Regions from separate parts of the Paraclostridium dentum genome, predicted to be linked through region 2. Evidence: a T-box and tRNA genes for the amino acid it is inferred to sense, from the RefSeq annotation. Region 2 holds a T-box; the other regions hold tRNA genes.
The links. The T-box of region 2 lies ahead of serS (serine--tRNA ligase). A T-box ahead of a tRNA ligase gene usually reads a tRNA of that ligase, here a tRNA-Ser.
Positions count from the first base shown of each region.

Region 1: it has a tRNA-Ser gene. The T-box ahead of serS (serine--tRNA ligase) is inferred to sense a tRNA for this amino acid. The anticodon was not compared.
Region 3: it has a tRNA-Ser gene. The T-box ahead of serS (serine--tRNA ligase) is inferred to sense a tRNA for this amino acid. The anticodon was not compared.

Region 1 covers NZ_CP183813.1:1,087,364-1,090,655, forward strand. Annotated here, with positions in the region: gene ACN6I1_RS04765 (ligand-binding sensor domain-containing protein) at 1-1,860, shown strand, start outside; tRNA gene ACN6I1_RS04770 (tRNA-Ser) at 1,975-2,063, shown strand; gene ACN6I1_RS04775 (hypothetical protein) at 2,185-2,361, shown strand; gene ACN6I1_RS04780 (SNF2-related protein) at 2,423-3,292, shown strand, end outside.
Region 2 covers NZ_CP183813.1:3,105,582-3,108,873, reverse strand. Annotated here, with positions in the region: gene ACN6I1_RS14635 (nucleoside deaminase) at 1-451, opposite strand, end outside; gene serS (serine--tRNA ligase) at 670-1,953, opposite strand; T-box leader at 2,078-2,298, opposite strand; gene ACN6I1_RS14625 (mechanosensitive ion channel family protein) at 2,380-3,243, opposite strand.
Region 3 covers NZ_CP183813.1:2,672,779-2,676,070, forward strand. Annotated here, with positions in the region: gene ACN6I1_RS12440 (ATP-dependent helicase) at 1-414, opposite strand, end outside; gene ACN6I1_RS12445 (ribonuclease H-like domain-containing protein) at 492-1,397, shown strand; tRNA gene ACN6I1_RS12450 (tRNA-Ser) at 1,450-1,541, opposite strand; gene ACN6I1_RS12455 (hypothetical protein) at 1,654-1,941, opposite strand; gene ACN6I1_RS12460 (DUF3842 family protein) at 1,954-2,370, opposite strand; gene ACN6I1_RS12465 (CooT family nickel-binding protein) at 2,416-2,607, opposite strand; gene ACN6I1_RS12470 (lipoate--protein ligase family protein) at 2,770-3,292, opposite strand, start outside.

The DNA.
Region 1 (3,292 bases), 1.2 Mb from region 2:
AGAGTAAAAGATGTTTTACTAGATAGCAAAGGTTATTTATGGATGGGGACTGCAGATGGTGCTAGCATATTAGATACAAAGACAAAAAAGTTTATAGATATAAATAAGTACATAAATAAGGGTCAAGATAGAAATAAATATGTAAGATATATATTTGAAGATAGTGAAGGCAATTACTATTTAGGATTTTTAAGAGATGAGGGATTGTGTAAAATAGATCCTAAAAATAAGACTATAAAGTTTTATAAAAACAACAAGCAAGATAAATATAGTTTAAGCAATAACTATGTAAGATATATAAATGAAGATAGTCATGGAAACATTTGGGTAGGGACTAGCTATGGGTTAAACAAGTTTGATAAAGAAACTGAAAGATTTGAAAGATACACGACTAAAGATGGTATAGCTAACAACACTATTTACGGTGTTTTAGTAGATGATGAAAATGATATCTGGATAAGCACTAACAAAGGATTATCAAAAATTAATAGTTTGAACAATAAAGTGCAGAATTTTAGTGTTACAGATGGACTTCAAGGAAATGAATTTAATGGAAATGCAGCTTATAAAAGTAAAAGTGGAGAACTTTTCTTTGGAGGTGTAAATGGATTGAATTCATTTTACCCAGAAAAAATTATTAAATCAGATAAAAAACCTAAAATACTATTTGATACATTTGTTGTAAACAATAAGGAATATACTGATATAAATGAAATGAAATTTAGTGAAAGTACGGATACTATAACTATTAAATTTTTCACTCCAGATTATTCAAATTATAAAAATACAACATATGAATATAATTTAGATGGAAGCAGTGGAAATATAGTTAGGACAAAAGATAATTATGTTACTTATAATGATTTACCGCCAGGTAAATATAGATTTAGAGTTAAAGCTATAGATACTAGTGGGAATGTAAGTGATGAAAACTATGTAACATTTACTATAAAGCCTCCAATATGGTTAAGTTGGTATGCAGTAATTATATATATATTAATAGGTTTGGGACTTTTAGCTAATCATAAGCGTAAGATGAAAAAATTAGATAAATTAGTTCAAAAGAAAACTTTAAGATTAAGAGAAGAGATGGAAAAAAATAATGTTTTGTTAAAAAGAAATATAAAACTAGAACAAAATAAGAATAGCTATTTTGTTAACCTATCTCATGAACTTAGAACTCCTCTTAATGTAATAAGTAGTACTAATCAATTAATTTTAGGATTGCTGAAAAAAGATGGGCATATAAAAGAGGAAAATTTAAGTCACCATATAGATGTATCTCAAAGAAACTGTAAAAGGCTTTTAAATTTAATCAATAATATAGTAGATAGTGCTAAGTTACAAAATGATATGTACATAGTAACATTAGAAGAAACAGATATAGTATATCTAGTTGAAGAAACAGCATTGACTTTAAAAGATTATGTAAGCACTAAGGGAATTGAATTAACTATTGATCCTGAAATAGAAGAAAAGCTTATAAGATGTGATAAATATGAAATTGAAAGATGTGTTGTTAACTTAGTAGGAAATGCAGCTAAATTTACACCAGAAGGTGGTAGTATAACTATAACTATAAAAGATTTAGAAGAAAAAGTTATGATAAGTGTTTTAGATACAGGTGTAGGAATAGAGGAAAAATATCATAAGCTTATATTTGATAGATTTAACCAAGTTTTAGATGAAAACAACAAGGTAAAGCGTGGAAGTGGATTAGGACTTACTATAACTAGTCAAATAGTTAAGTTACATAAAGGTGAAATATATGTTGAAAGTAAAATTGGTAAAGGTAGTAATTTTGTTATAATACTTCCTGTAAATCCTAATGAATACAATTCTAAAAGTGAAAATATATAAACTCTTAAAATGGTGAATATCAAAAGGTATTCACCATTTTTGTAAAAAAAAGTAAAAAAATATTTACAAGTTTATGAAATTATGATATATTATTTACATAAGTTAATGAAATACGGAGAGGTGTCCGAGTGGTTTAAGGAGCTGGTCTTGAAAACCAGTGACTCCGAAAGGGGCCGTGGGTTCGAATCCCACCCTCTCCGCCAGTTTTAAAAGTACCTGAGATTTAAGGTGCTTTTTTTGTATTTATAAAACTATATATTTGAATATTCTTTATTATAAAACATAAAATAATTAAAATTAAGAATGTAAGAGAGGTATATAGATATGAGAAAAAAAGAGAATAATGACACTAAGAAAAATATAGAAGAAGTAACAATGTACGAAAATATGAATTTTAATGATATAGATAGTTTAAGTGGAGATATGGATAATACTCTTACAAATTTATTTTTATCTTTAAATTCGGATATCATTAAGAAGAAAACTAAAAAACATAAATAAAAATATATAAGACCTGTAAATGCAGGTCTTATATATTTTAAAATAGAAGGTAGGTGAAAGTATGAAAGTAAGTACAATTAAGACTATTATTTTAAATAATACAGAAAAAAATAGACATAACTCTGGAGTTGCAATTTATAAAAATAACTTAGTGAGTGAGAGTTATATAAAAAAAGAAAATGATAATATAAATTTTTATGCTGTAGTTGGAAATGAAATGTTTAATGAAAAAAATAATTCTTTAATAACTATAAGTGAAAAAACTAATAGAATAGTTTCAACTAGCTGTGATTGTAATGATTGGTTAAATAAAAGTATGGAAAGTAATACATTTGTCTGTAAGCATATAGTTGCAGCTATTTATAAGTGTATAGATAACCTTACAAATAAGAAAAACAATATAAAAAGCACTAAAAATAAACTTAATAATAATGAAATAGCATATGCTAAGGCTAAAGTAACATATAAGTTTGATTTGGATGGAGATAATAATTTGAGATTTTCTTTTAATATAGGAAATCTAAATAGAAAAAGATATAGTGAGATATTTAGTGCATACAAAGAAAATAAACGTCTATACAGATTAAAAGAATCTATATACTTAGATTTACATAATAAAGATATACAGGAATTATTAGAACTTATTGATACTTTAGGAATTCCAATTGAAGCAGATGATTTTAAAGTTGAAAACAATAAAATTTTATATATAGACAATTATATAAAAGAAAATAAACTTAATTTTATATCAGGTAAAGAATACATAGACAAAATAATGTATGGATTTAATGAAAAAAGAAATTGCGAGATTCCACAAAATATTGAAAATATATTAAGGGGATATCAATTAGAAGGGGTTAACTGGTTTAATAGTATAAGTAACTATAAATTTGGAGGGATTTTAGCTGATGAAATGGGGCTTGGAAAGACG
Region 2 (3,292 bases):
GTCGCTTTCTTAACTCTTTAAAAAACTTTTGTAATACATCTGAACATTCTTCTTTTAATATATCAAATGTTACATCTATATTGCAAGTATTAAAGTAGTCAACTTTGAATTCATGTTGCTTTTCTATATTTAAGTTTTTTATATGCTTAGTCCCTATTATAAGTTTTTTTATCCTTGATTGAACTATAGCTCCACTACACATTATACATGGTTCCATAGTAACATACAAGTCGCAATTTATAAGTCTCCATCCACCTAAGTAATCTGAAGCCTTTCTTATTGCTAATATTTCAGCATGGGCTGTAGGATCATTTAATGTTTCAGTTAGATTATGCGCTCTAGCTATAATTTCACCATTCCTCACTATGACTGCACCTATGGGTGTCTCGCCTTTTCCATAAGCTTTATATGCTTCTTTAATTGCTTCACTCATATAAAACGATTTGTCCATGCTTCCTCCTAAAACCTATAACATCTTTAATATTACCATAATTAAATTTATAATTCAACTTAAATTTTAACCCATATTCTAATATAATTCTACAAATTTAATGTTATTTTTAATACATTTTTTGTTAAATCTAAAGTGATTTTTGATTATGAATTTTTAAAATAAATAGGAAGCTTAATATGTAAGCTCCCTATTTAGATAAGTAAGATTTTTAAATCTTATAATTCATCTTTCTTTATAACATCAACACCCATGTATGGTCTTAATGCTTCAGGAACTACTACAGACCCATCAGCTTGTTGATAGTTTTCTAATATAGCAGCTAAACATCTTCCTACTGCTAATCCTGATCCATTTAATGTATGAACATATTCAGCTTTTGCTTTCTTATCTCTCTTGAATCTTATTCCAGCTCTTCTAGCTTGGAAATCTTCAAAGTTTGAACAAGAAGAAATTTCAACATATCTGTTATAACTTGGCATCCATACTTCTAAATCGTATTTAAATGCAGCTGTAAATCCTAAGTCTCCTGTACATATTCTTACAACTCTATATGGTAATCCTAACATTTGTAACATAGTTTCAGCATCATTTGTTAATTTTTCTAATTCTTCATAAGATTCTTCTGGCTTAACAAACTTAACTAATTCAACTTTATTGAATTGATGTTGTCTTACTAATCCTCTTGTATCTCTTCCTGCTGATCCTGCTTCAGATCTGAAACATGGAGTATATGCACAATATTTTACTGGTAAATCATCTGCTGATAATATTTCATCTCTGTGTATATTTGTTACAGGAACCTCTGCAGTTGGTATTAAGAAGTAATCAAGACCTTCTAATTTGAACATATCTTCTTCGAATTTAGGAAGTTGACCTGTTCCTATAAAACTAGCTCTATTTGCCATAAATGGAGGTAATACTTCTGTGTATCCATGCTTTTCAGTATGAGTATTTAAGAAGAAGTTTATTAATGATCTTTCAAGTCTAGCTCCTAAACCTCTGTATAAAGTAAATCTTGATCCTGTTATTTTACCTGCAGTTTCAAAATCTAATATACCTAATCCTGTTCCTATATCCCAGTGAGCTTTGTTTTCAAAGTCAAACTTAGTAGGATCTCCCCAAGTTCTAATTTGTACATTATCTTCATCTGTTGTTCCTTGTGGAACATCTGGGTGAGGAACATTAGGAATTCTCATTAAGTTATATTCCATTTTTTCTTCTACTTCTTTAACTTTCTCATCAAATCCTTTTATCTTCTCAGATAATTGCTTTAACTTAGCTTTTGCTTCTGTAACATCTACACCTTCTTTTATTAATTGAGGTATTTTCTTTGATTCTACATTTAATTCATTTTTCATAACTTCAACTTCTTGAAGTAATTCTCTTCTCTTATTATCTAATTCTACAACTATATCAAGGTCGAATTCTTTTTCTCCTCTTATTTCCATTGCTTTTTTTATTTCATCTAAATTTTCTCTTATTCTTTTTATATCTAACATTTGTCTTCCTCCTATAGAATATTTTTATATTTTAAAATAAAATAACGTTACCCCTAATGATGTAATAGTGATTTTATTTCAATTTTTTGATTTTTTGTATAAAAAAAGACCCTCGTACCCCTTAAAAAGGGACGAAAGTCTGTTATCCGCGTTGCCACCCTAGTTGTTTATATTTATAAAATATAAACCTCTCAATCCTGTAACGTAGGTATACGACTAATCTTACTATTATTTTCCGATTAGTAGCTCAGGAATGGATTCAAAAACCATTGTAATGAGTTCTCACCAACCACTCACTCTCTGAATACAAACTTGCTTTTTACTATTTTCCGTCTTCGCCATATTCTTTGTTCTATTTGTAAATCATTATATTATATATATTATCAACTTTCAATACTAATATTCAAAAAAGTTTTATTATTTTTATTATTTTTTTATATCTTCCTCACAATTTTTATAATATATAACTCTTGAAGGGAAAGGTATTTCAATATTGTTCTCATCAAATTTAGATTTAACCTTCTCCATTACATCAAAGTATACACTCCAGTAATCATCAGTCTTTACCCATGGTCTTGCTACTATTTGCATAGCATTTTCACCTAATGTATTTAGTCCAATTATAGGTTCTGGATCTCTTAATATTCTGTTATCTTCTTTAAAAATTTTTGCTAATACATCTTTTACAACTTTTATATTTGTATCGTAAGATACACTAAATGAAAAATCTATTCTTCTTTTTTCCTGATGTGTGTAATTAATTATATTATCACTAGTTAACTTAAAGTTTGGTACTATGATGGCTTTATTATCAGGAGTTTTTAGTATTGTGCTAAAAATTTGTATATCAGCAACAGTTCCTTCAACTCCAGATCCACCTATATAATCTCCTGTTTTAAATGGTTGGAAAAATAAAATTATCATACCTGCACCTAAATTTGATAGTATTTCTTTAAATGCTAAACCTAATGATAAACCAATAACTCCTATCAATGATACCATAACTGTCATAAAAGATTGTACCGGGAAATTAATTATATCTAAACATGTCATAATTACCATAAGAACACTAGCACCATAAATAGCATATGATGCAAAATTAGCTACTCCTCTTTCGACATTGTATTTAAGTATAATGTTTTTGCTATATCTTTTTAACCATTTGCAAGCATATAACCCTACAACAAGAAATATAATTGCATATATTAATTTAGGTCCACTGTTTTTAACTGCATGAAAAAAAGTTTCTATAGTTTTTTGAGATACCTGCGTTGTACTTCCACTAATCATCGACTCACTCTCCTAACTTGCTGTCTTTATTTTAAATATATATTAATAT
Region 3 (3,292 bases), 430 kb from region 2:
AACATTTAAGATTGTATCATCATCTTCTGCATTTTCTATATTTAAATTTTTTAAGATTCCTCTTATAGCAAATTTTTTATTCTTTTCATCTAATATACAATCCAGCTCGTACTTTTCAAAAAATCTAAGTATTCTAAAGAAAACTGAATGGAATGTACCATAGCTAACTTTATTTAATCTAACATCATGACTCAAGCTTAGAGCTCTATTTTTCATTTCTGTTGATGAAGCTTTTGTAAAACTAATAGCTAAAATATTTTTAGGATTTATATTATTATTTAAAACCATATTAACTATTCTATACGTTATAACTCTTGTCTTACCTGAACCTGGACCAGCTAAAACCATACAAGGTCCATCTATATGCATTACTGCGTTTTTTTGATTACTATTTAATCCATTTATATCTATCATCATTTATCACCTTGAACTATCTTTATATTATTTTATAATTAATATTATATACTATATTCACACAAAGGAGTAAACCTATGGAAGTTATTACTAAAACTATAGATAATTTAATTGATATACCAAAAAATCATTTCGTATTCGATATAGAGACCACAGGCCTTAGCCCTAAGTATTGTAAAGTAATATTAATAGGGGTTTTATACAATTTAAATAACAAAACTATAATTAAACAATATTTTGCTGAGTCTGAAGAAGAAGAAAAAGATTTACTTTTAAAGTTTATTAATGATATAAAAACTTTTGATCATCACATAACATTTAATGGAGTATCTTTTGATATCCCTTTTTTAAACTCAAGGTTTAATTCTAATGATATTGATTTTTCCATAGATAAATGTGATGATATTGATATTTTAAGAATTGTAAAACCATTTAAAGAAAAACTGTCTTTATCTGATTGTAAACTAAAAACAATAGAAAAATACATGGGCATACAACGAGAAGATACTATATCCGGAAAAGAAAGTGTTGAGTTATATAAAAATTTTGTAATTAGTAAAGATATTAGTTTAAAAGAAAAAATACTATTGCATAATTACGAAGATATTTATTACTTAGGAAAAATATATAACATAAAAAACATAATAGATGAAAGTTTAGATTACATAGATATAAATATAAACAATTTAAATTATAAAGTTCTTTTAAGTAAATATAAAATTACAAAGTCTGTTTTGCATTTAAATTTTATATCTAGAAAGGAATTTGAACTTCCATTAAATATATTTAGAGATACTTATACTATTTCTACCGAAAAAAATATATTTAATATATTTATAAATCTTAATAAGGGTATCGATAGCAATGGAAATACAATATTTTTTTATAAATTAGGATCTATAATTCCCATAAAGTTTAATAATGATTTTATAGTCGATAATATTAATGCCTTATCTAAATTTATAATTTCTAAAGAGTTATAAATATCATCTTTGTCCAAAAAAAAAGAACTGTTGAAATATCAACAGTTCTTACTGGCGGAGAAGGAGGGATTCGAACCCTCGCACCGGTTAACCCAGCCTAATCCCTTAGCAGGGGATCCTCTTGAGCCACTTGAGTACTTCTCCGTATTCATTTTTACTATACTATGATTATATAAGTTTTTTTTTTTGATGTCAACGTTTTTTACAAATTTTTTTGATTTGACATAAAAATAAGGAGATTAACTCCTTATTTTGCTTACATATTCTTTTTAGCTTCTAATAGCATTTCATTTGATTTTTTTAAGTAATCAATTGCTTGTTCAATATTTTTAGCAGTTTCTTCTTTTCCCATTTCTCTAGCCTTTTCTGCCCACTCTCTAAACCCTTCTTCATGAGATTCATTGTGATTTACCCAATGAACAAGAAGTATGTTAAGAGTTTTTTCATCTTTATTTTCAGCTACAGCTGCACCTGAATGTTCTATATGTTCATGATCATGGTCGTGACCATGGTGGTTTCTTACACTAGTTTTATTAAATAGCATTTATAATCCCCCTTATTTTATATTAAATTCTTTTTTTATCACTTTCACCGCATCCTTTATCAACAGTGATAATGGTTTTCCTTCTAATCCCACCATTTCTACATCTTCTGGCATTATAGGAAGTAATATTTTTAAAGCTTCACTATCTGATATTGCTTCACTAATTCTAGCGGTTACTTCACCCATCATTGCATTTGGTATAACTGCAGATACTGGCGCAACTACTATACTAGCTTTTTTTGTTGAAACTATTATAGCGTTCTCTCCTGTAGCACCTTTATTAGCGTGTGCTTTCATCATTGAACTTGTTGCTATTGAGTTTGTCCCTAGTGCGTATATTTCTATGTACGATGGAAGTTCATCTCTAAGCGCTGATACAACTTGAGCTCCTATTCCGCCTCCCATTCCATCTATAACTGCTATTATCATATTTTCTTCCCCTCAATTACATTTTTATGTAAATTAAAATTTGATTTATACTGATTCTTTGATTATTATTTTATGATCCATAAGTCTTATTTCTTTTATTTCCCCATCGATTATTTTTTGCTCTCCTAGTAAATCTGTTAAATATACTTTTCCTTCGTATGGGTCTACACTAACCACATTATCCATTACTCTTTCAAGATTGTTGTTTTTTAACACATAAGCTGCTGATTCACACATAACATAATCCCCCTTAGTATATTAATTTTATACTCAATCAAAAAAAGATTCCTCCAAGGTATTTCAAAACCCTTAAAGAAATCTTCATGATTTCAAATAACTTTGTATATTTTGAGTATAACACCAAATTTTGGTTAAAGTCAATTCCTTTACTTATATAAATTATCTTTTATTTGTGTACTCATCTGAAGAGTATTTACTATATAAACTCTTGGCTAAATCTAGTTCATAATTCGTTAGCTCTTCATCTTCAAACTCAACATTAAAAGTCTTTGCCATTCCTCTTACAATGGATTTTTCGAGGCTGTTTATATCTATTTTTCTTCCTATTTCATTTTCAATACCACTTGCCTTACTTAACGTAAGTTTCTTTGCTCTTTCTTTTATTTCTGGAGATTTGGTTTTTATAATTTCATACAAATCATCTATATTGAAATCCAATACAATAGACCCATGTTGTAATATAACTCCATCATGTCTATGTTGAGCACTTCCTACAACCTTTTTCTCATTTATAGTTATTTCATATGAAGCATGAGCATTAAAACACGCAGCTGAAAGTTTCTCTCTACTAATTCTTTCTCCCTTGCTTAAATTATCAACCGCTATACCTTCAAGCTTTAATCCATTTGCAATTCCTTCACTTATAAACTTGTATGAACTATTTATACTCTTATCCATCAGT